DNA from 2 places in the Romboutsia sp. LXY-2 genome. Region 2 is predicted to be linked to the other one. Evidence: riboswitches for the same ligand, from Rfam matches in the RefSeq annotation. Region 2 holds a riboswitch; the other holds the start of a gene.
The links. A riboswitch is a leader RNA that binds a small molecule or an ion and turns the genes downstream of it on or off. The one in region 2 is predicted to bind fluoride.

Region 1: linked by a shared signal. The riboswitch ahead of ACI48P_RS04165 (voltage-gated chloride channel family protein) and the one ahead of ACI48P_RS06260 (cation:proton antiporter domain-containing protein) in region 2 are both predicted to bind fluoride.

What each region holds. Positions count from the first base shown of each region.
Region 1 is NZ_JBKFGI010000001.1:850,253-863,242, reverse strand. It holds gene ACI48P_RS04205 (MFS transporter) at 1-1,233, shown strand, start outside; gene ACI48P_RS04200 (hypothetical protein) at 1,220-1,570, shown strand; gene ACI48P_RS04195 (sensor histidine kinase) at 1,737-2,855, opposite strand; gene ACI48P_RS04190 (TIGR00266 family protein) at 3,538-4,194, shown strand; gene ACI48P_RS04185 (RNA polymerase sigma factor) at 4,328-4,837, shown strand; gene ACI48P_RS04180 (anti sigma factor C-terminal domain-containing protein) at 4,827-5,786, shown strand; gene ACI48P_RS04175 (hypothetical protein) at 5,809-6,177, shown strand; gene ACI48P_RS04170 (hypothetical protein) at 6,379-7,059, opposite strand; fluoride riboswitch at 7,186-7,246, shown strand; gene ACI48P_RS04165 (voltage-gated chloride channel family protein) at 7,346-8,569, shown strand; gene ACI48P_RS04160 (hypothetical protein) at 8,688-8,960, opposite strand; gene ACI48P_RS04155 (hypothetical protein) at 9,360-9,785, shown strand; gene ACI48P_RS04150 (Rpo12/RPC10 RNA polymerase subunit family protein) at 9,838-10,119, shown strand; gene ACI48P_RS04145 (sigma-70 family RNA polymerase sigma factor) at 10,398-10,970, shown strand; gene ACI48P_RS04140 (DUF4179 domain-containing protein) at 10,963-12,018, shown strand; gene ACI48P_RS04135 (hypothetical protein) at 12,262-12,468, shown strand; gene ACI48P_RS04130 (DUF4346 domain-containing protein) at 12,499-12,990, shown strand, end outside.
Region 2 is NZ_JBKFGI010000003.1:90,257-103,246, forward strand. It holds gene add (adenosine deaminase) at 1-816, shown strand, start outside; gene ACI48P_RS06255 (hypothetical protein) at 946-1,155, shown strand; fluoride riboswitch at 1,200-1,259, shown strand; gene ACI48P_RS06260 (cation:proton antiporter domain-containing protein) at 1,316-2,557, shown strand; gene ACI48P_RS06265 (hypothetical protein) at 2,693-3,031, opposite strand; gene ACI48P_RS06270 (double-cubane-cluster-containing anaerobic reductase) at 3,312-4,484, shown strand; gene ACI48P_RS06275 (acyl-CoA dehydratase activase) at 4,493-5,248, shown strand; gene ACI48P_RS06280 (DMT family transporter) at 5,502-6,419, shown strand; gene ACI48P_RS06285 (DUF2089 family protein) at 6,735-7,097, shown strand; gene ACI48P_RS06290 (SHOCT-like domain-containing protein) at 7,118-7,507, shown strand; gene ACI48P_RS06295 (hypothetical protein) at 7,520-7,792, shown strand; gene ACI48P_RS06300 (MFS transporter) at 7,813-9,075, shown strand; gene ACI48P_RS06305 (NUDIX hydrolase) at 9,196-9,717, shown strand; gene ACI48P_RS06310 (ABC transporter ATP-binding protein) at 9,928-10,638, shown strand; gene ACI48P_RS06315 (hypothetical protein) at 10,631-12,232, shown strand; gene ACI48P_RS06320 (DUF1294 domain-containing protein) at 12,385-12,651, opposite strand; gene ACI48P_RS06325 (B3/B4 domain-containing protein) at 12,884-12,990, shown strand, end outside.

The DNA.
Region 1 (12,990 bases), on a different contig from region 2:
ATGGTAATAGGTCAGATAATTTCCTTGTTTGGAAATTCAATTTTAAGATTTGCATTACCACTTTATCTTTTGGATACAACAGATTCAGCAGCTTTATTTGGGGCAGTGTCTGCTTGTTCTTTAATTCCAATGATAACACTAACTCCTTTTGGAGGAATTATTGCTGATAGAGCAAACAAAAGAAATATTATGGTGATTTTAGACTTTTTAACGGCTTTATTGATTACGGTGTTTGCATTTTCCATAGGAAAGTTGAATTTGATAATTATGCTAATAATCACACTAATGATTTTGTATGGAATACAAGGTGCTTATCAACCTACTGTTCAAGCTAGCATACCGCTTTTAGTAGATAGAGATAATTTGTTACCTGGAAATGCTGTTATAAATCAAGTTAATTCATTGGCAGGATTATTAGGACCTGTAATAGGTGGGATTTTATATGGTTTTTATGGATTGATGCCTATTTTAATAGCTAGTATAATTTGCTTTTTTGTATCTGCTATTATGGAGATATTTATAAAAATACCTTATACAAAGGAAGTAACTACTTCAAGTGCTTTTTCTATTGTAAAGGAAGATTTTTCAATTAGCTTAGGCTTTATCTTTAAGGATAAGCCAGTAATTTTAAAAACTATTATAATAATTTCTTGCTTTAATTTAGTCTTAACATCTTTAATAATGATTGGTATTCCAGTTATTATTACTCAAATATTAAACATGTCAAGTCAAGCTTATGGAATAACTCAAGGTATGTTAGCTTTTGGGGGGCTATGTGGTGGAATTATGACAGGGGTTTTGGTAAATAAAGTTAAGATTTACCATAGCCATATAATGCTATTACTTGCTATATTAGGCTTGATGCCAATAGGTCTTGTACTTATGTTTAATGTAGATTCAATGATTTCTTATGTTGTAATTACTATTTGTTGTTTTGTAATTATGGCTATGTCTACTTTATTTAGTATTCAAATTTTAACTTTTATTCAAAGTGAAACACCGACCAACCTTACTGGAAAAGTTATTTCATTTTGTATGGCAATGACAATGTGCTCTCCACCGATTGGTCAAATTATATATGGATATTTATTTGAATCACTTAAAAATGATACACACATAATTATATTTGGGGCTGTTTTAGTTTCTGGAGTAATAGCGCTTATGTCTAAAAAGGTTTTTAGTAGTTTGAAAGAGGTCAATGTTTATAGTGAGGTTTGTCATGTCAGTGAATAACTTGATATGTAAAAGTGTCAACCTTGTAGTAGGAATATTTAATATTGTAGCCATAGTGCCTTTGGTATTAACAATTGGGCTTGTTATTTTATCATTATGTGCAGTAGATTTAACTCTTTTTATAGCATGTATTTTAGGAATTTTAAAAATATTAATTCCTAGTTTGCCATTTGATTTTCAAGTAGATAGTATTATATTAAGAATTATTATTGTGTGCTTGATAGCTATTGTAGGATATTGTTTATACAAATTTTTAAGAATATGTATACCAACATATCTAAGTTTTTTAGATACTTATTTGACAAAAAGTTTTACATTCAAATTTAGAATAATATAAATAGCATTAGAAATTTAGTAATGATATAAATTCAAAGTATTGATTATAAATATTGTAAAAAAAATAATAGCCTTAGTCACTATGATTATATGGTTAAGGCTATTATTATGTTTATGACATATTAAGTTTAAAGAAAATATGATAAAGGGATATTTTAAAGAATTTATTATAAAGACTTATTTATTAACAATATAATTGTACTAAAAATATTATTATTATGGCTACGATCTACATGTCCATTATATTTAGTAACTATTTTATCTATTTGTAATAAACCAATACCATGAATGCCTGATTTTTTTCTAGTTTTAAAAATAGATGTTCCTAAATTTCCATCAGTGGGATTTTTTATTTTGATAATAAATTTATTGTTTTCCGTTTTTAGATAAATATCAATCCATCTATCATTAGAAATTCGCTCACAAGATTCTATTGCATTATCTAATAAATTAGACATAAGTGTGACTATATCTAGCTCATACATAGAAAGGGGTTGTTTAAAATGTATATCTAAATTAACTGTAATATTTTGTTTTTTTGCATAGTTAATCTTAGAATCTAACAGACAATCTAATATAAGGTTGTTTGTATATACTACACCTTCTAATTTGCTTGTTTCTATATTCAATTCATTTATATATTTTCTTATTTCTTTCTCTGATTGGGATTCTAATAAGCTTAGTATTATACTCATATGATTTCTTAAATCGTGATTCCAATATTTAACATTCTCGAAGGCGTTTAAGGCTGTATCACTATATTGGGCTAGATATCTGAATTTATCATTCTCAAGTGAATTTTTAGAGTACTTCTCCAAGTAAGTTGAAAACCTAATTATTATCAGCATTATAAGTAGATATACCATAAATAATATAAATGCAATGAAAAGTAGTGTATAACCTAAATTTTCACTATATTTATTCACAAAAGCCATTAATATTAAAATTAAAGCTCTTATTACAAGACATAGTAAGGTAATTAAGGATAATATTTTATTTGGTATATAATTGATATGAGATGCTACATTTATTAACATAAAGATATAGATCAATTTAAGTATCTCTATAATAATAAATAATATGAAATTATTTATTGGAACGTCAAATAACGTTATCCATACAAATACTGATAAGTTTGATACTAAAAACATACCAGTTGAATATATTACTGATACAAATACATTTTTACAATAGCTTTTAGGTTCTATTAAAAATGGAATTACTAGTGTTATTGTTAATAAAATTAATTCTACTAATAAAATATAATTTATACCATAGCGCATCATGGTAAGATAATTACAAAATGTAATGGAAACAAATAAAAGCCATGAAAAACGTCTTACATTTTCTCGTGTATATACTTTCTCACAAAAGCGTAATGTTAAAATGAATTCTAGAAAGATAAAAAATATCCAAACTATATTATTAATTATCATTTTAACACCTTGCATTAGAATATAGTCTACAAATTTTTAGTTTGGTTTCTTTTGTTTTTAGGTGATCAATATGTATTTTGTAGCTAGAATTAAGTATCAAATAATTTTTTTCATTTTTTAAGATTGCTATATTCATAATTGTCCGATCTAACTCCTTTATAATCAAATTATTAATATACTAAACTTACCTTAGTTACTATATTTTAGTACAAATTCTTACTATTGTAAAATTGCCTTAATACTAAAAAATGCAGATTATATAATCTACATTTTTTAGTTAAACATTAAATAGTGACTCGATTTCTAAAATTTTTTATAAAGATAGATCTTAACACAATCTTTATACCCTCTACACCATCCTTAATACCAGCTTAATTTCAAAAAATATACAATTATCATAAATTATAAGTGAGTAGATAAAAAAGGTATTTCAAGGATGGATATCTATGAGCAGTATTGTTTTACAAAGTATTTTTTTATGGAGTACTAAAATTTGATATAATATATACAAAACAATTAGAGGGGTGATATTATGCAAAATGATAAATTTGAACTATTATGTCAAGGAGACAGTAGAGTTCTTAAAATAAATGCAAACAAAGGAGAGGCTTTTATTGTAGAAGCTGGTTCAATGATAGCTATGACACCAACTTTTGACTTAAACGTAAAAGCTGGTGGAATAGGGAAGATGTTTGGCAGAGTAATGTCAGGAGAAAGCGCACTTCTTCAAGAGTATAAAGCATATGATGATGGCGAACTGTTATTAGCACCGACAGCATCAGGAGATATAACAAGTGTAGAACTAGATGGAAGTAAAAGTTTTAGAATAAGTAATGGAAACTTTTTAGCTTGTACTGATAGTATAACACTAGAGACAAAAGCAAGAGTAAAAGGTATTTTTGGTAGTGGAGAAGGCCTATTTGGGCTACGCACTAAAGGTAGAGGTACATTATTTGTAAATTCATGTGGATCAATTTATAAAATAGATCTTAAAGAAGGACAAGAGTATATAATTGACTCAAGCCATTTAGTATTATGGGATAATGATATGCAATACTCTACAGAACTTGCAGCTAAAGGGCTAGCATCATCTTTCTTTAGTGGAGAGGGATTAGTAGCTAGGTTTAGAGGACCTGGAGAGATTTGGATACAAACTAGAAAACCAATAGTTATGTCAAGTAATGGATAGGTCTATACTTATAATAATTTTATGCCCTTAAAATCTAGATAAATAGATTTTAAGGGCATTTTTTGTAAAAACTAAAATAAACTGTATACTTTTTTACAGATGCAACGTTATATAGATGAAAGGAGTCAAAACTTTGAAAAATAAAATTTCTGATATAGAACGGCTGTACATGGAAAAATCTAATATTATATATAAATACTTGCTTAAAATCGGATGTTTAGATGAAGATGCTAGAGATATAGTACAAGATACATTTTCTAAAGCTATAGAAAATCTAATCCATCTAAATGAGAAAAACATATCAGCTTGGTTATTTAAAGTATCGCTTAATAAGTATTATGACTTATGTAGAAAACAAAAAAGATATCCAGTCATAGTCATTGATGAAAATATAATCACAAATCTAATAGAAGACGATAGTGAAACCCTTTTAATAAAAAAAGAAAATAAGCTAGAAGTAGAAGAAATATTAGAAGAGTTAAGTCCAATATATGAAAATCTAATTGTGATGAAATATGATCTTGGACTTAGTTATATCCAAATTGCAAATATGCTAGATATGAAAGAAGAAACAGTAAAAACTTATTTATATAGGGCGAGAAATGATTTTAAAAGAAAGTGGGTTATGAAATATGAAAGATAAGAAAGAAGAAACAATGTTTGATTTTGAAAACAGAGAAGAAAATAAAATTATAAGTAAGGCTAGAAGTAGAAGTTATATGAAAATAATATCTATAAGTTTTGCAATTACAGTATTTGTATTGACTATTGGTATTGCTTCAAAGCTGCAATTATCACCGTATATAATAACAAATAAAATAATAGAAATAGAGAGCTATAATGACGTTGTTGGCGCCAATACTTTTATAGGGCCATGGGATGAAGAAAATAAAATATTCAAAAGTGGAGCTACAGCTATAAGATACAAACTTATAGGAAATAAACCTGTATACATGGGGACAGTAGATATAAATAAAGTTGACTATGAGGATCAATTAATAACAGAAAACGATGGGATATACTCATATTATGGAAATAAGATAATGGAGTTTTATCATCCATTTGTAGAATACGATAAATATTCAAATGACTTAGAAAACATAGATATTATAGATGCTAATAAAAATATCGAAATGGGACTATCATTTGATAAACTATATACTATAGAAGAAGTAGAAAATATACTTCCTAAAAGTGTAAGTATAAACTGGTTATGGGTTGATACTATAAAAGGCGATCAATTAGAAGCGATTAAAAAACTTGATAATGGAGTAACAAAAATAGATGCACAAGTTCTAACACAAAACCAAGTAGTAGGATTTTCTACAATAGGAGAAGATGGTAATCCTAAAGTGAATCCAGTAGATGACTTTATAGAAAATCTTAAGTTTGGAATGAGTAAAGGTGGTAAGTACAAAAAAGATATAAAACATATATATCAATCTCTAGCAGAAAAGGATGAAAACATAGACAAAAATAAGATAAAAATAATGGGTGCTGTAGTAGTAGGAGATAAAGAAGGACTAAATCAATTAAAAGGCTTGGATATAATAAAATCATCAAGTATGGGTGTAACAAATAATAAATACTAATTTAAATAAAGGAGAATAAAGAATGAATAAGATTATTCAGTTTATAGAAAATAAAAAGGTTTTATCATCAGGTATTATATTTGGATTATTATCAATGATCGTAAATATTTTATCTGTTATGCTAATAGGTCAAGCTCATATATATGATATAATACATGCATTTCCAACTGTTATTGTATACGACCCAATAATAAATGCATTGGGAGGTTATGTAGCATCAGAATTAATATTTATCCCATTAGCAGTACTTATAGACTTTATAATAGGAATAATAATAGGATTAATATTAAAAAAATTCACAAAAACAAGAGAAAGTTACATGGTAGGAATTTTAATATTATTTATCGTTTATTGGGTATTAATAACTTATCAATGGTTACCTATAATATAATTTTTGTTAATTAGAAATTATATAAAATTAGATTGAAATTATAATAAAATATCAGGTATATTAGAGAAGTTAGGTCTAATTTATATGATATTTTTTATTATATATTAAGTTAGTGTATATCATAGATTTTATGAATTTGAATATTAATATATTCATATATTAGGAAGTCTATGAATAAGAAAGCCTCTTATTTATTGTAATTTAATCTATACTTGTAGAAGCTATTTTTTTGTCTAAATATGATTTTAACTTATAGTCATTTGAATCAACCAATAGCTTTTTACTATAATTCTTTGTTCTTATTCTAAGGTTTTTGTTTTTGCCAATAGCAAAATATTTATGAGCATACTCAATAGATGTAATCTGTTCAAAGTCTAAGACAGTTGAGTCATGAAATATGATTTTATCATCACTTATTGTGGCAACATTTTTAAAAGATTTTATAAAATCTGCAATTGCTACTATAATCAATACTAAAAATAAAATGATACCAGCAAAATCTTTCGAAGTTGCTACTTTAAAAAATCCTAAAATACCACTAACTCCAATTTTATTTTGGAAAGATAGAAACTCATTTGTATCTCTAATAAACATATCCAAGCAAAGTGATACATTGATAATTAGAATAAATGAAAAGATAATTTTTGAGTTTTTATTTTCTTTATAAGTCATAAAAACTTGGCTTTTTTTACGCGTTTTATTTAATAAATCTTTTTTGTAGATACTATCTTTGTAGCTTATATAGACCATAAAAATAAGGAAACTTATTCCTGATACAATGTTTAACAATAGGTTTTTAGAGAAAATTAAGATACCTATTAAAACTAATATAATGGATGCTCTTATAAAATCATTTTTTGCAATTTTATCTCCTATACTCATAAATATTCCCCCTGGTAACTTTATATAATATGTTTGCGTATATTAAGTGTATCAGAAGAGAAGATGTTTCACTATAAGTTTAGGGTGTATTATTTGTTAGAATAAGGTATAATTAAAAATATATATATAATAATAGGCGATGGAGTTCGCCATTAAATGCTTTGAAGCTAATGACTCCTACTCTTAATAATAAGGGTAGGAGTCTTTTTTATTGGCAAAATGATGTAATCATGAGCATTGTTGTTAGTTTATATATTTACGTAAATAATAATATGGAGGTGGTATTATGAGTGGTATAAAAAAACACTTATTAGAAAACAAATTAATATTTTCAAATTTTGTAAAATGGTTTTTCCTAGCACTTTTATCAGGAAGTGTGGTAGGTGTGGTTATATCCGCATTTTTAAAAAGTCTTCAATTGGCAACTTACTTAAGGGAACAAAATGGATGGTTAATTTATTTGTTACCTTTTGGTGGGGCGGTTGTAAGTTATATATATTTTAAATATGGAAAGGATTCATCTAAAGGAAATAATCTAATAATACAGAGAATTAATGAAGGAGATGGATATATTCCTTTTAGGATGGCTCCGTTGGTATTTTTCGGAACATTTATTACCCATTTGTTTGGAGGTTCAGCAGGAAGGGAAGGGACTGGTGTTCAAATAGGGGCTAGTATCTCTGCTAAAATAAGTAGATTATTAAAACTTAATAAATCGGATACTACAATAATAATTATTAGTGGTGTAAGTAGCGGATTTGGTGTTGTATTTGGAACGCCAATTGCAGGTACGATTTTTGGATTAGAGGTAAGTAATGTTGGAAGAATGAGGTATGAGGCAATTATACCTTGTCTAATTGCAAGTTATATAGGAAATAGTATAGCAACTTTGTTTAAGGTTACTCACACTCACTATCATATGGAAGAGGTAGCTGCAAATAATCCTACTGTTTTTTTAAAGGTTATAATTTGTGCTATATTATTTGGATTGGTGAGCAAGTTGTTTTCTGAAGCTACTCATTATCTAAAAAAATATTTCTCTAAAAAGCTTTCAAAGGACTATATAAAGTCATTTGTAGGTGGGATGATTATTATTGTTTTTGTTTTAGTAATAAATGATAGAAGTTACCTTGGTTTAAGCTTAGATTTATTAAGTAAATCTTTTGAACAACCAGTTGAATCATACTCTTTTATCATAAAGTTATTGTTTACATCTATTACTTTAGCAACTGGATTCCAAGGGGGGGAAGTTACTCCATTGTTTGTAATTGGAGCTACTTTAGGTAATGTTTTAGGTGTGATTATGAATTTACCAATATCTTTTTTAGCTGCTCTTGGAATGATTGGTGTATTTTGTGGAGGAACTAAAACACCTATAGCATCATTTTTTATGGCTCTTGAATTGTTTGGAGGAGGTAATATTAAATTTATATTCTTAGCTTGTGTAATAAGTTATGTTTTTGCTGGTAAGAGTGGCATTTATTCTTCTCAGAAAAACTCTATTATTTAAGAGGTGTTTTTTAAGTTTAGTATAAATAAAAATCCAATAACTTAAGTTATTGGATTTTTATCTATATATTAATATTGTTTATTAAATCTATTTTGTAAAATTGGAATTTACTTATCTACTACTTACCGTATTCGTATAAGTAAACCCATTTGAAACCATAACTTTGAGTGTAGAACATTGGTAATATTGGTATATCAATCATTTTAGGTTGCTCTAGCATACCAATGTATTTGATGTTATCAATGGTAACTATTGGCTCCATGCCTTCGTGATTGATATATAATTTTTTATTATTTCTTTCGCAATACTTGATTAACTCATTTGTAAAATCATGTGGATTTATTATTGGGTTATCTGGCTCAAATTTGTACACATATTTTGGAAGTTTCATTTTTATCCCCTCTTATCTGATTAAATTAACTTACTCTGTACACTTATGTCTATCTAGTCATTCCTAAGAAATAAAGTCTGTTTATATCTTCATTATAGTACCAGTAATATCCAGGTGCAACTGTATTTTACCGTTCTTATTTTATACATAGATTAATATTGTTCATATATGAATTAATTAATTTACGCTAATTCTGACTATTAATTCTGTACGTATCAAACCTAAAAGCTATATTCATTTTTGAAATACATTTACTACCATTTGTATGAATATATAAACTATTTGAAATTAATATTGTGAGTTGATAGGAAGGTTATTTATACTTTTAGTAAGATAGGTATTTAAATATATTAGGATATTTGATTTATTAATTTAGTGGATATTTAGAAGGGGAATTGTATGAGAAGATTATTATTGGTGATGAGTTTAGGAATATTTTTGGTTGGATGTAATAGTAAATATGAAGAGTCGCCTTCTTTTAGTGAAGGTACTACATCTATTTATGGCTTTTCAAATGATAGAGTTGTAACTTATTATGTTGACTGTGAACTTAACAAAATAGGAGAGTATTTTTTAGACTTATCGGCTCATATTCCTAATGGTGATGGCTCTTATAAGGAGCTGATAAAGAGTAGTAAGTTTGAGGTTGGAGCTGATACTAATTTGTTGGTGGATGGAATATTGGTTGAGGAAATTGAGGAAAAAATAAAATCCATAACTAGTGTGGATTTTAGAGAGTTAGAGTATCAGGTTGATGTTTTTGAATCTGAAAAGGGTGAAAAAGGTAGTGGAATAGGCTCTACTTGGGAGATGTTTGGTGAGTAAGATAGTAGATTATATGATTAGTAAGATGCAATATTATAAGGGGGAGATTATTTTGGAGGATACAGTTATAATAGAAAAAATAAAAATTAGAATGGTTTATATATTTTGCTTTATTGCTATGATTACATTTTTTATATCATTTTTCTTTCAAAGTGAAACAATTAAAATCATACTTCTACTGATTGGAACTGCTATATTTATTTTATCTGTAGTATCAAATTATAAATATATTAGATGTAATAACTGTGGTTCTGTCATATGGGTTAGAGGTTTGATTTTTAAAGGTGAACCAAACTTTTGTAAAGATTGTGGCTTTAAAATTTTATACAAATAATGATGTTAGCATATTTAACTTAATATAAATTATAATTAATAACTCTATCTTAGTATAAATGTTACAATGGCTAGGATAGAGCTTTTTTACGTATAGGTAATTTTTTATGTTCAAATACATAACAAATTAAGCTAATAAATTCAAAATAAAAATTTATAAAAAATTTATTGCAACTATTTAAGAAACGTGAAAGTCTAATTGGTGTAAAAGTTAAAGCTTTTATAAAAACATTATAATGTGATGTGTTATAACACAAAAAAATAGATACGGAGGGGTATATGTTAAATGTATCAAAGATTTCTTTGCCAAGTACAAGAAATGAGTTTTCTAAAATAAAACTAGCAAAGGCATCAATAAAGGGGGATTCGAAAGCTTATACTGAATTAGTTAAGCTTTATAAAAATGATTTGTATAAAATAGCTTATAGCTATATTAAGGATGAGCAAAAAGCACTTGATATACTTCAAGATACTACATACAAAGGCTTGTTGAATATAAAAAAATTAAAAGAAGCTAAGTACTTTAAAACTTGGATAACTAGAATTTTAATCAATATAGCGATAGATTATTCTAGAAAAGAATCAAACATAACTTATTTAGAAGAAGAAGAAGCATTTTTAATGAAAAGTGAAAAAAGTATATCTATTGAAGAAAAATTAGATTTGTACGATGCAATAGATATGCTAAGGGAAAATTACAAAATGGTGATTATACTAAAGTACTTTAACGATATGACAGAGGAACAAGTAGCAAATACTATGGAGATTCCTATCAATACTGTCAAAAGTCATTTGAGGAGAGCTAGATTAGAGTTAAAAGATATTTTAAAGGATGGTGAAGTACATGAGTAATAAAAAATATGAAGAAATAAATATACCTTTAAATATAGATGATGTAATAGAAAAAGGAGTATCAAAGGCTTTATCAGAGGGAAAAAATTTAAAATACAATAAATCAAAGAAAATATTTAAAGTAGCAGCTGCAGGTTTAGTAGGGGTAATAACTCTTGGTATAGTTAATCCTGCATTAGCTTCGAGAATACCATTTATAGGTAATGTATTTGAATCAATAGAAGAGAATTTGTACTTCCCAGGAAACTACTCTCAGTATGCTACTTCAATTAATGAAACAGCATATTCAAATGGAATAGGGATTACTTTTAAAGAAGTAGTGTGCGATGGACAATATTTATATGCTACTTTTGTAGTTGAAAATGAAGAGCCATTCCCTTATACATCTTGGGAAAATGGAAAAGAGCTAGATATGAATCAGTTAATAATAGAAGAAAAATATAATAAGTTAGATTTTACTAAAGAAGAGCCGAATATTTCAGGATTTGCAGGGTTAGAAGGTAAGTTTATTGATGAGTATACATTTGTAGGAATTAGAAAATATGATTTAAGCGAGATTAAAGAAGAAATACCAAGTGAATTTAATTTTAAAACAAAGATTGAAGTTGTGATTAATTCACCTGTAATGCTTAATGATAAAAACTATATAAAATCTGGTACTTGGGCATTTAATATTCCTGTTAAGGTGAGTAAAGAATTAAAGGAAGAAATTAAGATAGAAAATGTCGAAAATGAATATATAAAAATTGACTCAGTAATACTTACACCATTTGAAATGAGGATTATAGCAAAGTATAAACAAGGAAATTGGAATGACTATGAAATGAGGGTATATGATAAAAATGGTGAAGAGTTATTTAGCGGTAAAGTTATTGCTGATGAAGATAAAAAGGAAATATGTCCATATCTAGCAGTACCAGAGGATAATAGTGAGGTTAGGATTGTTATTGATAAAGTGACGTGGAAGGAATTACCTGGTCAACCGGGTTCACTTGATGAAGTTGGGAGAGAGCAGATCTTTGATGAGGTTATTGAGCTTAAAAAATAATATTGATGTAGTGTATATTTGGGTTAAGGCTTTTATTTTGTAGAGGATATTCCATCTTTCTGGCTTAATATTATATGGTAACTAGGAAGATGGAATTTATATTGCTATTTCAAGTGTTCACGAAAATTTTTTTTGGTATACATATGTAAAGTTATAAAAAATTAACAACTTTTACATATTATGTACATTAAACTTTGTGGTATGTATAATTAAATTAAAGAATTATTTGTGGAGGGGTAAAAAATGACTACAACTGAATCACTTGAAAATGTTAAAAAAATTATAAAAAAATCTATGGAGCTTTCTAAGTGTAGAAAATGTGAGTGTATGAAAGAATCTTTAGGAAGTATAAAAAATGCACTTTTAAATAATAAGGAAAATAATACATTAGAATTATTAAAAGAAGTAGAAAAGTCATTAGATAAATTTGAGAATATAGAATATGCATGACTTGGATGTAAACACTGCTGGTCGGCAGATATTACAAATACATTTGATGACGCTTTTTCTGGACTAGATAATATCCATTCAATAGAAACATATGATAATAATCATGATAATAAGTTACCTGCTGTAGGAGAATATCATGTGTTATCGTTAGGTTATAAATACCCAATAGCTATATCTACTTTAGGGAATACAGAATTAGCTGATAAAATATCAGAGGTAAAACCAAATGGTTTAAGTATTGTAGGTAAAACAGAAACTGAAAATATAGGTGTTGAGAAAATTATAAAAAACGTAATAGCTACGCCTTCAATTAAGTATATGATTCTTTGCGGTAATGACTCAGTTGGACATTATAGTGGCGATACATTAATATCTCTTATAAATAACGGTGTTGATAGTAACATGAGAGTTATTAACTGTAAAGGAAGAAAACCTATATTATCTAATAGCACATTAGAAGAAATAAGCATATTTAGAAATCAAGTTGAAATCATTGATATGATTGGATGTGAAAACTTAGAT
Region 2 (12,990 bases):
TTAAAAAGATTTGATTTGCCTAATAAGGTAATGCAAACTAAGGAAAGTTTAAGAAGGATTACCTTTGAGCTTTTAGAGGACGCAAGTAAAGAAAATTTAAAATATATGGAGATAAGATTTGCACCAATGCTTCATACTTTAAATGGGTTAAGCATTAGTGAAGTTATAGAAAGTATTATTGAAGGAATAGAAGAAGCTGAGAATACTTATGAAGTAAAAGCAAACTTAATATTAAGTTGTATGAGAACTATGACTACTGAAGATGCATTTTTAGTAGTTGAGGAAGGTAAAAAATACCTAAATAATAAAGTGGTTGGAATAGATTTATGTGGCCCAGAAAATGAAGGACCCTGTGAAGATTTTAAGGAGCCAATAGACTTAGCAAGAAAATATGGGTACAGAGTTACAATCCATGCAGGAGAAGCAGCTAGTGGAATGAACGTACTAGAAGCAGTAAAAATACTTAAAGCTGAGAGAATTGGTCATGGTGTTGGAATAAAAGATATAAAAGAAGCCTATGAAATAGTTAAGGAAAATAATATAGTTCTTGAAATGTGCCCAACAAGTAATGTTCAAACTAAAGCAGTTAATTCATATAAAGATCATCCTTTTTACAAATTCTATAAGGATGGTGTGAAAGTTACTTTAAATACTGATAACAGAACTGTATCAAATATTGATTTAACAAATGAATTTAACGCAATCGATAAGAGCTTTGAAATGGATAGAGAAGATTATAAAAATATATATTTAGATAGTGTAGATGCAACATTTGCAAATGAAGAAACAAAAAAATGGTTAAGAAAGTTTATATAGTATCTAATTAATAGACTAGAAAAATATAAACTCTATTAATAAAAATTAATAACAGTGGACGAATATAAAGATCACTCATGGAAGAAACTAAATAGAAATATTATAAGAAATGTATAGGAAGTGTATATAATGGATTTAAAAGAAGAGTTAAATTCACTTAACAGTATTTTAAAAAAGAGGATCATTACTTATACGGAATTTAATGATATTATAGGGAATTATTATGTTTTAGATTATGAGGAATTAGAAGATAATTATTTTTTAATAAAGATATTAACACAAAGCAATCACCAAAATACCAATAATTACTATACTGATTATATAATGCTAAAAGAATAGCATAGCATAATTTACAAATTTTAAATAATATGATATTATATATATATTGAATAGGCGATGGAGTTCGCCATTAAACGCGTGAAGCTAATGACTCCTACTCTTTTATAAGGGTAGGAGTCTGTTTTTTTGTGCAAATATATTAAGATATTGGGAGGATATAATGATAATAATATTTTTAGTGAGTTTATTGCTAATAGGAATAATAGCAAATTATTCAGGAATAATAGCAGAAAAATTTAAGTTACCATCATTAATAGGGATGATGATAATGGGTATGATAATTGGTCCATCATTTTTTAATTTAATACCTGAAAGTACACTTCTATTAGCACCAACTATAAAGGATATTGCTTTAGTAATAGTTCTATTTATTGGAGGGTTAGGAATAAGTGTTAGCCAAATGAAGCAAATAGGGCGCCCGGCAGTTTTGCTTAGTGTAATACCTGCAACACTAGAAGGTTTTGCAATTGCAATTATGTCTATGATTTTATTAGACTTTACTTTTATTCAAGGTGCTATATTAGGATTTATTATAGCTGCAGTTAGTCCAGCTGTACTTATACCATCAATGATTTCGTTAATTGAAAGAAAGATTGGTCAAGATAAAGCAATACCACAAATGTTATTAGTAGGAGCTTCAGCTGATGATACAATAGCTATTACCCTATTTACAACTTTTTTAGGAATATATATGCAGAGCACTACAGGTGAAAGTATTTCAATAGCTTACCAATTAATACTTATACCTACAACTATTGTGTTAAGTATTATAATAGGTTACCTAGTATTTAAATTAAGTTATAAAATAATTGATAAAATACCAAATAAAAGCTTGAAAGCTCTTGTTGCTTTACTTATATGTTTAGCTATGAGATTTATAGAGAAAAATTATCATATTGAAGTGTTTAATTCATTATTGACTATTATGGTTTTTGGTTTTTATATTAGAAATAATATAGAAGTTAGTGGCAAATATATATTAGAAAAGATGAATGGTATATGGAAGATAGGTAAGTTATATTTATTCTCATTTGTAGGTATGGCAATTAACCCAACTTTAGTTGGAGAGTATTTCTTAATAGGATTATTACTACTTACTTGCTCACTGTTTATTCGTTCTATAGGTGTAATTATATCTCTTATTGGTACGGATTTAAGCAAGAAAGAAAAGTTATTTTGTGTAATTGCTTATTTACCTAAGGCTACAGTTCAATCAGCAAAAGCTGCTATACCACTTCAAATGGGAGTTTTAGGTGGAGAAATAATGCAGGCAATAGCAATATTAAGTGTATTAATAACTGCACCAATTGGAGCTATCGGGATTAAGCTAACAGCTACTAAATTTTTATCTGTAGAAGATGATAACAAAGAAGAATCTAAAGAAAATATTTGTATAAACTAATATATATTAAATTTAGGCTATAACAAAGAAAAAGTATGGGATACCATACTTTTTTTACGTTCAATGAAATTACGATGGTTCATAATCTGTATATAACTCACGTAACAAAGTTATACCAATATACTAATCTTTAGATTAATAATCTAGTTGCTTTAATTTAAGTACAATTTCATTTTTTGCTAAAGAATGTACTTTATATATATTTAGTTTTTTTTCTATTAATTTTGTAGTTTTATCAACTTCTTGGTCATTTTTTATAAAATCCCTAAGGTTGTTTATTATGTTAGCTAATATTGTTATCACACCACCACTTCCTAACTCAAACCCCATAGTTTCAGTTTCACTAAGATGAGTTTTCATTAGCTCATATACTTTTTCACAGTATGCTCCTTTAATAACAATATAATCTTCCTTTGCTTTTAGATGTGTTAGTAACTCATCAGCACTATACGCTTCAAATACTGAACTTTTCATAGAACCCCCCAATATATTTATGACTTATATTGATTGTAGCAGAGGAGTAATTTGATGTAAATATTTAACAATTTAATTAGAAAAATAACTTGGAATTATTATATTTATAATTAATAGAATCATCTTTTTTGATATTTTCATTTTGACTATAATATTTTGATAAGAAGAATGATTGTTAATATCTATAAATGTTACTACTGGTATAGATATTAACAATAATAATAAATAGATATAATATGGTAAAATTTTGTTAGAAAATAATACTTTAGGGGGATAAATAATGAATAATTTACCTAGTAATTTTGATACTTTTAATGAAGCAAGAAGAATGGGGTTTATAAAAGCTAAAGAACTAAAAGAAAGTGGTAAAAAATTAGTTGGAGTATTTTGTGCATATACACCAGTTGAAATACCAATGGCTGCAAAAGCTTCAGTAGTAGGGGTATGTGGTGTTAGTGAGGAGCCCATACCTGATGCTGAAAAGGTTTTACCAAGAAACTTATGTCCATTAATAAAATCTAGTTACGGTCATGCTATAACTGATACTTGTCCATATTTTTATTTTTCAGATTTATTAATAGGAGAAACTACTTGTGATGGTAAGAAAAAGATGTATGAGGAACTAGGAAAGGTTAAGTCTACTCATGTAATGCATTTACCTAATATGCAAAGAGGGGAATATACTTTCAAACTTTGGAGAGAAGAAATAAAAATATTAAAAGAAGAAGTTGAAAAATCTTTAGGCGTTACAATAACAGAAGATGATATAAGAGATGCTATTAAAGATAAGAATGAAGAAAGAAGATTATTAAAAGAATTCTATGGACTAGCAAAGCAAAATCCATCTCCTTTAACAGGTATGGAATTACATAATGTATTATATCAATCAGGCTTTAAGTTTGATAGAAATGAGCTAAAAAAATCTCTAAGAGAAACAATAGACTCTACAAAAGAAAGATTTGAAAGAGGAGAAGGTCCAGATAATAAAAATAAACCTAGAATATTAATAACAGGATCACCAATAGGAGGAATAAGCGATAAAATAATTAACACTTTAGAAGATAGTGGAGCGTCTGTAGTTGCCCTTGAATTATGTGGAGGTATTAGATCAAATGATTTATTAGTAGATGAAAATACGGAAGATGTATATGATGCATTAACTAAGAAATATCTTAATCTGGGATGTTCTTGTATGATGAATAATGACAATAGAGTAGAGTTAATTGATAGATTAATAGATGAGTATGAAATAGATGCAGTAGTAGATGTTGTATTACAAGCTTGCCATACCTTCAATGTAGAGAGTTATAGAATGAAAGAATTTGTAAACCAAAAGAAAAATAAACCATTTATGCTAATAGAGACTGATTATTCAAGATCTGACGTTGAACAATTAAGAACTAGATTTGAAGCATTTGTTGAAATGATAGAAGAAGATGTTTGTGTAAAATAGGAGGGGCTATGTATAGTATAGGCATTGATTCAGGCTCGGTAGCAACAAAGGGTGTATTATTTGACGGAGTAGATATAGTAAAAAAGATAATAATGCCAACAGGCTGGAGTCCGAAAAATACATCAAAACAGATTTATGATTTATTAACTAGTGAAATAAATAAAGAGGATATAAAAAAAGTAGTTGGAACAGGTTATGGTAGAGTTACTATGGATTTTGTAGATAAGAAAGTAACAGAAATAACTTGTCACACAAAAGGAATTCATTTCTTAAATAAGAATGTAAGAACCATTTTAGATGTAGGAGGTCAGGATAGTAAGGTCATAAACGTAGATGAAGAAGGAAACGTTATTAACTTTATTATGAATGACAAATGTGCAGCTGGAACAGGAAGATTTTTAGAAGTAACATCAAATATCTTAGGTAGTGATATATTTGAAATTGATAATTTAGCTAGAGATGCTAAACCACAAAATATTTCTAGTATGTGTACTGTATTTGCAGAGTCTGAGATTGTTAGTTTACTTGCTCAAAATGTTGAAAAAGAAAGTATTGCATCGGGAATACTTAAGTCTATAGCGAATAAGTCTACAGCAATGTTATCAAGAGGTAGTATAGTTGATGAAATCGCTTTTACAGGTGGACTTGCTAAGAGCTCTGTTTTAGTTAGTATGGTTGAGGAAAACTTGAATAAGAAGGTTTTTATCGCTGAAGATACACAAATAGTTGGTGCACTAGGAGCAGCCGTAATAGGATTTAGATAATATTTAGAGCTATTTATTAATAATAGGATGGTTATACCGCTTCGGGATGAAATATGATATAGCTTTCATGCAGACCAAAATCGGGTCTGCGAATGAATGCTATATCATATTTATCCATACGCTGGTTTAACCGATATTATTACTTAAATAGCTCTTGAATATTTTTTGAGGGATAAGAGAAGAAAAAATTGAAAAAGTTATGTGCTAATATGCTAATATTTAACTATCAATTAAATATTAGTGGGGGGATATAATGAGTGCTATTTTAAAGGTTATTGTTGCTATGGTTACTTGGGGAAGTTTGGGGGTTTTTGTTAAGAATATTAATTTAGATTCTTTTGAAATTGCTTTTTTAAGGGCTTTGATTGCTAGTTTTCTTTTAGGTATTATTTTAATTGTTAATTTTAAAAAGGAAAATAAATCTATTTCTAGTTTGTATAAGTCTGATGATGAATTAAAGAAAGGATTAAAATTATTAATAATTTCTGGGATTGCCATTGGATTTAACTGGGTATTATTATTTAAGTCTTATGATTATACTACGATATCAAATGCTACACTTAGCTATTACTTTGCTCCGGTTATTGTAGTTTTCTTATCACCTATATTTCTAAAGGAGAAATTTACAATAAAAAGAACTGTTTCTGTAATTATAGCAATGGCCGGGCTAATTTTAATAGTAAAGAGTCAGGGTGAATTATATCAAGGTGAATTTAACCATATTAAAGGAATATTATTAGCACTAGGTGCAGCCTGCTTATATGCATCTGTAATTATGTTGAATAAATTTATTAAAGGATTTGGGGACTATGAAAGAACGTTTATTCAATTATTTGCAGGAGCAATAGTATTATTACCATTTATTATTTTTAGAGGTATGCTAAGAATACCAGATATAAAAAGTCTTTTAAATATTATTATTTTAGGTGGATTACATACAACAGTTGCTTACTGCTTATATTTCTCAGCTATTAAAGATTTAAGAGCTCAAAGTTCTGCCTTTTTAGGATATATTGATCCTGTATCTGCAATATTTTTTAGTGTAGTTTTTTTAGGAGAACCATTGTCAGTATGGCAGATTATAGGAGGTTGTATTATTTTAATAGCTGCCTTTATAGCTGAGAAAAAAGAAAAAACGAAAGAAAGTAAAGAGATTGAGATTATACAATAGTATATATCTTTAAAAATAGTATTAACTAATAAAGATATAAATAATAATGGTTTTAAAGGTTATATTTTACTTTATGAATTACTTCATTTGAGAAATCTTATGAGTTTTACATGTAAGTTTAAATATAGCCTTTTTTACGTATTAAAGTATCAATATGTGAATTAAAAATATTTAAATTGGTGATGATGATATTAAAATAGTTAATTAAATATATAAAAAAAATTAATATATTTAAAAATAAGTTTAAAAATATTAATAAAATAGATGACAAAATTAAAATATGTGAATATACTTATATTAAAAGGAAGTGATAATTTGTATAAAGTAATAACTAAATGTCCAGTTTGCGAAGAACAAATGAAAATTACTAAGTTAAAGTGTAGTCATTGTAATACATTAATTGAAAATGAATTTTCATTTTCTAAGTTTGAACAACTATCAAAAGAACAATTAAACTTTGTAGAGGTGTTTTTAGCATGTAGAGGAAATATAAAAGATGTAGAGAAGCATTTAGGAATATCTTACCCTACAGTTAGAGGAAAGCTAGACACTATAAATAATATATTAGGATTAACCATAAAGGAAGATACTTCAAAGGAAAAGCAAAGAATTATGGATATGTTAGAACATGGAGAGATTAGCTCTGATGAAGCTATTAATTTATTAAAAAAATTATAGAAAATAAAGGAGTAGTTAATATGGAAGATAAAAAAAGAATTTTAAAAATGATTGAAGAAGGCAAAATTACGGCAGAGGAAGGAATAAAATTACTTGATGCATTAGAAAGTAATGATAAAAAAGAAAGTTATGATGAAAAAGATGAATTTTTCAATTTACCTAAAAATGATGCTGTAGGAAAGATGTTTTACGTCAGAGTAAAAAGTAAAGATGGAGAAAGAGTAAGTGTAAATATACCAATAGAGTTTATTAAGATTTTAGGTGGTAGTACAAGTGTATGTGAGGATAAGTTAGGTAAATATGATGTGGATTTAGACAAAATAATAAAGGCGATAGATAGTGGGTTTGTTGGTAGAATAGTAGAAGTAGATAGTGAAGATGGAGATAAAATTATAGTAGAAATAGCTTAAGGGGTGATCCAGTTGAAAATTTCAATTAAAGATGAGGCTTCTAGCAAAAAAATAAATATTAGGCTACCTATGTTTGCAATTATAACATTTGTAAGATTAGGAAAGTGGCCATCAAATATAGATATAGATAATGATGTTAAGCAGAATATTGCCAATGAAATATTTAAAATTAAAAATAAAAAGGCTTTAATAAAAGGTTTAAAGTATTTAAATAAAAATCATAAAGGTTTGGTAATTGTTGATGTTGAAGATCCAAGTGGAAGTATAGTTAAAATAGAAATATAGTAACTTAAGGGGGATATACCTTGGAAAATAAAGTTAAGCATAAAGGGAAATTATGGAATAAGAATTTCTTTTTACTGTGGCAAGGTCAGTTAGTTTCAGTACTTGGTGATGTGATTTATATTATAGCTCTAGACTTTTGGATACTAGAAATAACTGGTTCAACTGCATTAATGGGATTATTAAGTGCACTTTCCATGATACCAAGAATAATTCTTGGACCATTTGCAGGGGTTTTTGTTGATAGATGGGATAGAAAAAAGATAATAGTAGCAACAGATTTATTAAGAGGAATATTTGTAACATTTGTAGGTGTAGCAGCTATTACTGGTTTTATTCAAGTTTGGATGGTATTTGTTATAGGAATATTAAATGGAGTGTGTTCTGCATTTTTTAATCCTGCAATAATTTCAACAAGACCAGATATCGTGCCATCGTCAAAACTTGTAAAAGCAAACTCTGTGACAAGTCTTGCACAATCAAGTATGGATATGATTGGAAGTGCAGTAGGAGGAGTGTTATATGTGGCACTAGGGGCTCCTTATATGTTTTTATTTAATGGAATATCATATTTATTTTCTGGCTTTACAGAGATGTTTATAAGTATACCTAAGGTAAACATAGAAGATAAAGAAATAACTTTCTTTGAAGATTTTAAAGTAGGGTTTAATTACTTAAAAAACTTTAAAGTATTGAGGAATAATTTTATGTCAAGTGCAATGATAAATTTTTTTGCTAATTCTGCAGTTATACTATTTGTACCATACTTTAAGGAAATGCCATTTCTAGGTATTAGTAAGTACGGTTTTGCTATGACTGTATTAGCACTTGGAGCAATGAGTGGAAGTATAATCTTATCAATAGTAAATATAAAAAGGGAGCATAAATTTAATATATATAGATTATCACTAATAAGCCAAACTGCATTATTCCTTTGTTTTATGCTTACAAATAATTATTATCTAATGTTAATATTTATATATTTAGCTTTTATATTTAATTCATTTGCAAATACTATAGCATCAACTTCTATGATGACAGTTGTACCATCTGAAATAAGAGGCAAGGTTATGGCAATAACATCAACTGTAAGTATGGGCCTAATACCTATAGGTCAAGTTATGGGTGGGGTTTTAGGAGAGATATTTTCTATTAGATTAGTAATGATTTCATTATTTTTTTTCTGCTTTGTAGCAGCAATGGTAAATATAAGAGTTAAGAACTTAAGAAAATTTATTGAGTATGACAGTAATTATGGTAATATAGAAGAATTAATAAATTATTAGATATATAAGCCAGCTAATGCAATAATAGTGTTTTCTGGCTTTTACTATTTCTTTAATAGCTTATATAGATTGATGATTAAATGATAGGTAAAATCAATACATTAAAAGGGGGAAAGAATAATGGAATTATGGGATGTGTATAACAAAGATAGGGTATTTATGGATAAAACTATAAAAAGGAGAGAAAAGCTAGGAAAAGATGAATATCATACAGTAGTCCATGTTTGTATTTTTAATTCTAAAAATGAAATGCTTATCCAACAACGCCAACCATTTAAAGATGGATTTCCTAATATGTGGGATGTAACAGTTGGAGGTAGCTCACTAGCTGGAGAAACCAGTTCTGAAGCCGCAAACAGAGAAGTTTTAGAAGAAATAGGATATAGTGTTGATTTATCAAGTGAGAGACCATTTTTAACTATAAATTTTGAATATGGATTTGATGATTATTATATAATTGAAAATGATGTTGATATTACTAAATTAAGTCTTCAGTATGAAGAAGTTAAAGATGTTAAATGGGCAGATAAAGATGAAATATTAAAAATGATTGATGATGGTTTGTTTATACCTTATTATAAAAGTTTTATACATATGATTTTTGAAATGAGAAAAGAACCAGGTGCAATTCAAAATCTATAAGATGATAATATTTATATCAATTATACTTCACTAGAATTTATCGATATTATACCACTTTTCGTGTTGTCGCTTATAAATAAAAGAGGAATTATTTTTTTATGTAAGGATTACTGATTTACAATGTATTTAATTAGAAATGAGAGAAATAATCTATTCTCTAGTTTGTTGTGATAGAATTAACAGTATATAAATAATAAATGGGGGATAAGAATGAAACTAATACTAGATAACATACAGAAAAAATATGAAGGTAAACAAGTTTTGAACAATGCAAGCTTCACCTTTGAAAAAGGAAAAATCTATGGGCTATTAGGTAGAAATGGAGCAGGAAAGACTACACTATTTAATTGCATAAGTGAAGAAATACCCTACGATAATGGAAGCATAAAAATCGAAGACGAATCGCAAAAACAAACATCACTTAAATATCATCAAATCGGATATGTATTTTCAGATGCAGTACTACCAGAATTTCTAACAGGATACGAATTTATAAAATTCTTTATAGATATTAATAAAGACAAAATAGAAAACCTAAAATCAATAAATGAATACTTACAACTCATAAAAATCAACACAGAGGATAGCCATAAACTTATAAAAAGCTACTCCCATGGAATGAAAAATAAAATCCAAATGCTTTGTTTTTTGATAACAAGACCAGAGGTAATACTTCTAGACGAACCTCTAACATCATTTGATGTAGTAGTTGCGCTTGAAATCAAAAAGCTACTAAAAGAAATCAAAAAAGATCATATAATAATATTTTCAACTCATATACTACAACTTGCCACAGACCTTTGTGACGAAGTAGTTGTACTAAATAATGGAGAATTAAATAAAATAGACACAGAAACTTTACATAGCCCAGGATTTGAAGAAAAAATTATGCAAATCTTAAAGGAGGAAGCTAATGTATAGAACATTTGTAAATACTTACAAAGTATCTTTTGCTCAAGGTGCAAATACTTTGATATATTTTCTAAAAAAAGTGCCTATTATAAAAAATTGTATATCTGAAAAACTATATGCGCAGTTAGAAATAAAAATAACATTAGGTGTAATAAGTGAAATTTTAAAATTCTTATTTGGTTTTATAAAAAAGGGATTTTACATAGGTATAATGATTTTTATACCAGCGATTTTTTTAAAAGATTCAGTGATGAACATAGATATAAAAATCTATGCCCTTCATATATTATTCTTCTTAAATTTTATATTAGGTTCAATAATAAATGTATACATTATAAATAAAAATAATCCTAAAGCCTTTAATATGATCAAGCTAATGAGAGTAAACCCAAAAGATTTCTATATAGGTCAGCTTATCTACAAAAACCTAACAGATATTATATTCTTTGTTCCGTTTACAACATTGCTAATGGGGAGTTTTATAGAAGGATTTATAATTTTAGTAGAAATGATATGCTTTAGAATGATTTGTGAGTACTTATCTATTAAAATATATGAGAAAACAAAAATTATAATAGGAGATAAAGTAATCATTGTATCTATTATTATGATAGTAGGAGCTCTTTTAGCTTACTTACTTCCATTTTTAAAATATACAATTGATTTTACAAAAATAATATTTACAATACCATTTATAGTAATGGCAGTGATTATTGCAATAGCAAGTTTTGTAGGAATAATAAGATATAATAAATTTAACAAATTATCAAAAGAATTATTAACAGCAGAATCAATAAAAGATACAGAAACAATTATGGCTGAGGCTAGTTTTGCAGAAGTTAAAGTTAAAGAAGAAAAAATAGCAAATACACAACCTAATCTAGAATTACATAAAGAAAAAGAAGGATATGAATACTTAAATTCTATATTTTTCTCTAGATATGACTATATAATCAATAGAGGGGTTAGGCTAAGAAGTGTGATAATAGGACTTATAAGTATAGCCGTAATAGGATTGACAATAATTATGCCTAACCAAAAAGAAAATATATTTAATATTATAAAAAATAGTACTACTTCATGGGTTATTTTTATGTACTTTATTTCTTTAGGAGAAAAAATCTGCAAATCTATGTTTTTGAATTGTGATTTAAGTATGCTAAGATATAGCTACTTCAGACAAGGTGATGCTATACTTACAAACTTCAAAATAAGACTAAGAAAAATAGTAGGACTAAACCTTATCCCAGCATTAGTTCTATGTAGTGGGATTGTAGGGATGACTATAGCAAGTGGGCACACTAGTAGTATTATAGAAATGATTCCCACATTTATAGCGATAATATTCTTATCAGTATTTTTCTCAACACATTATTTAGTTATGTACTATGTAATACAGCCTTATACTAAGCAATTGCAAATAAAAAGCCCTATTTTTAGTATGATAAATTTTGGAGTATATATGATTAGCTATATTTGTTTACAAATAGAAACTACATCATCGGTGTTTAGTATATGGGTTGTAATATTAACATTTATATATATAGTATTAGCCTTAATGGTTAGCTATAGCCTAGCACCAAAAACTTTTAAACTAAGATAATATATTATCAAAAAAGTTTGCATTGTTGTATAATACGAAGTAAAAAATCCATCCAATAGATTCTGTTGGATGGATTTTTAATATTTATAATTTACTATTGATAAGTCTAACATAGCCTAAATCTAAAATGTAGTAGTATTTAATACATTTTATTATAGTAATAGAATTATAAAAAACAAAACTATTTGTAATAATATAATAAATGGTACACCAATTGTAAATTTTTTATGCTTAGTTTTATGTCTAAAAGTATACATTCCAATTAGTGAGCCTATACTTCCACCAATAATTGATATCCATATTAGCGTGATTTCCTTTATTCTCCATTGATTATTTATAGCACGCTTTTTATCAATATACATAGTAAAAAATCCAGTAATATTAATTACTATCAAATAAACTAAAATTAATTCTTTCATAAATTCACCAACCCTTTTAATTAATCAATATACTTACTATATCTTCTAAAATAAAAAAATACAATATAAATAACATCGGATAAAATATCTTTGACAATATATGGTTAAAGCGATACACTTATATCTAAATATAAAAGAATAAAAAGAATTATAATGAACAATAATCTATACAATATTAAGAATAATTAACCAATGATATAGGTTATAGGGATAAGAATTAAGGAGGTACAGTATGAAGTTTAAGGTTTCTAAAGATGTATTTGATAAGTTAGATGATGTATGTTTTGGAGTAGTTATTGCTAAGGGGATAGATAATACTAAAAATGTTGATAAAATAAA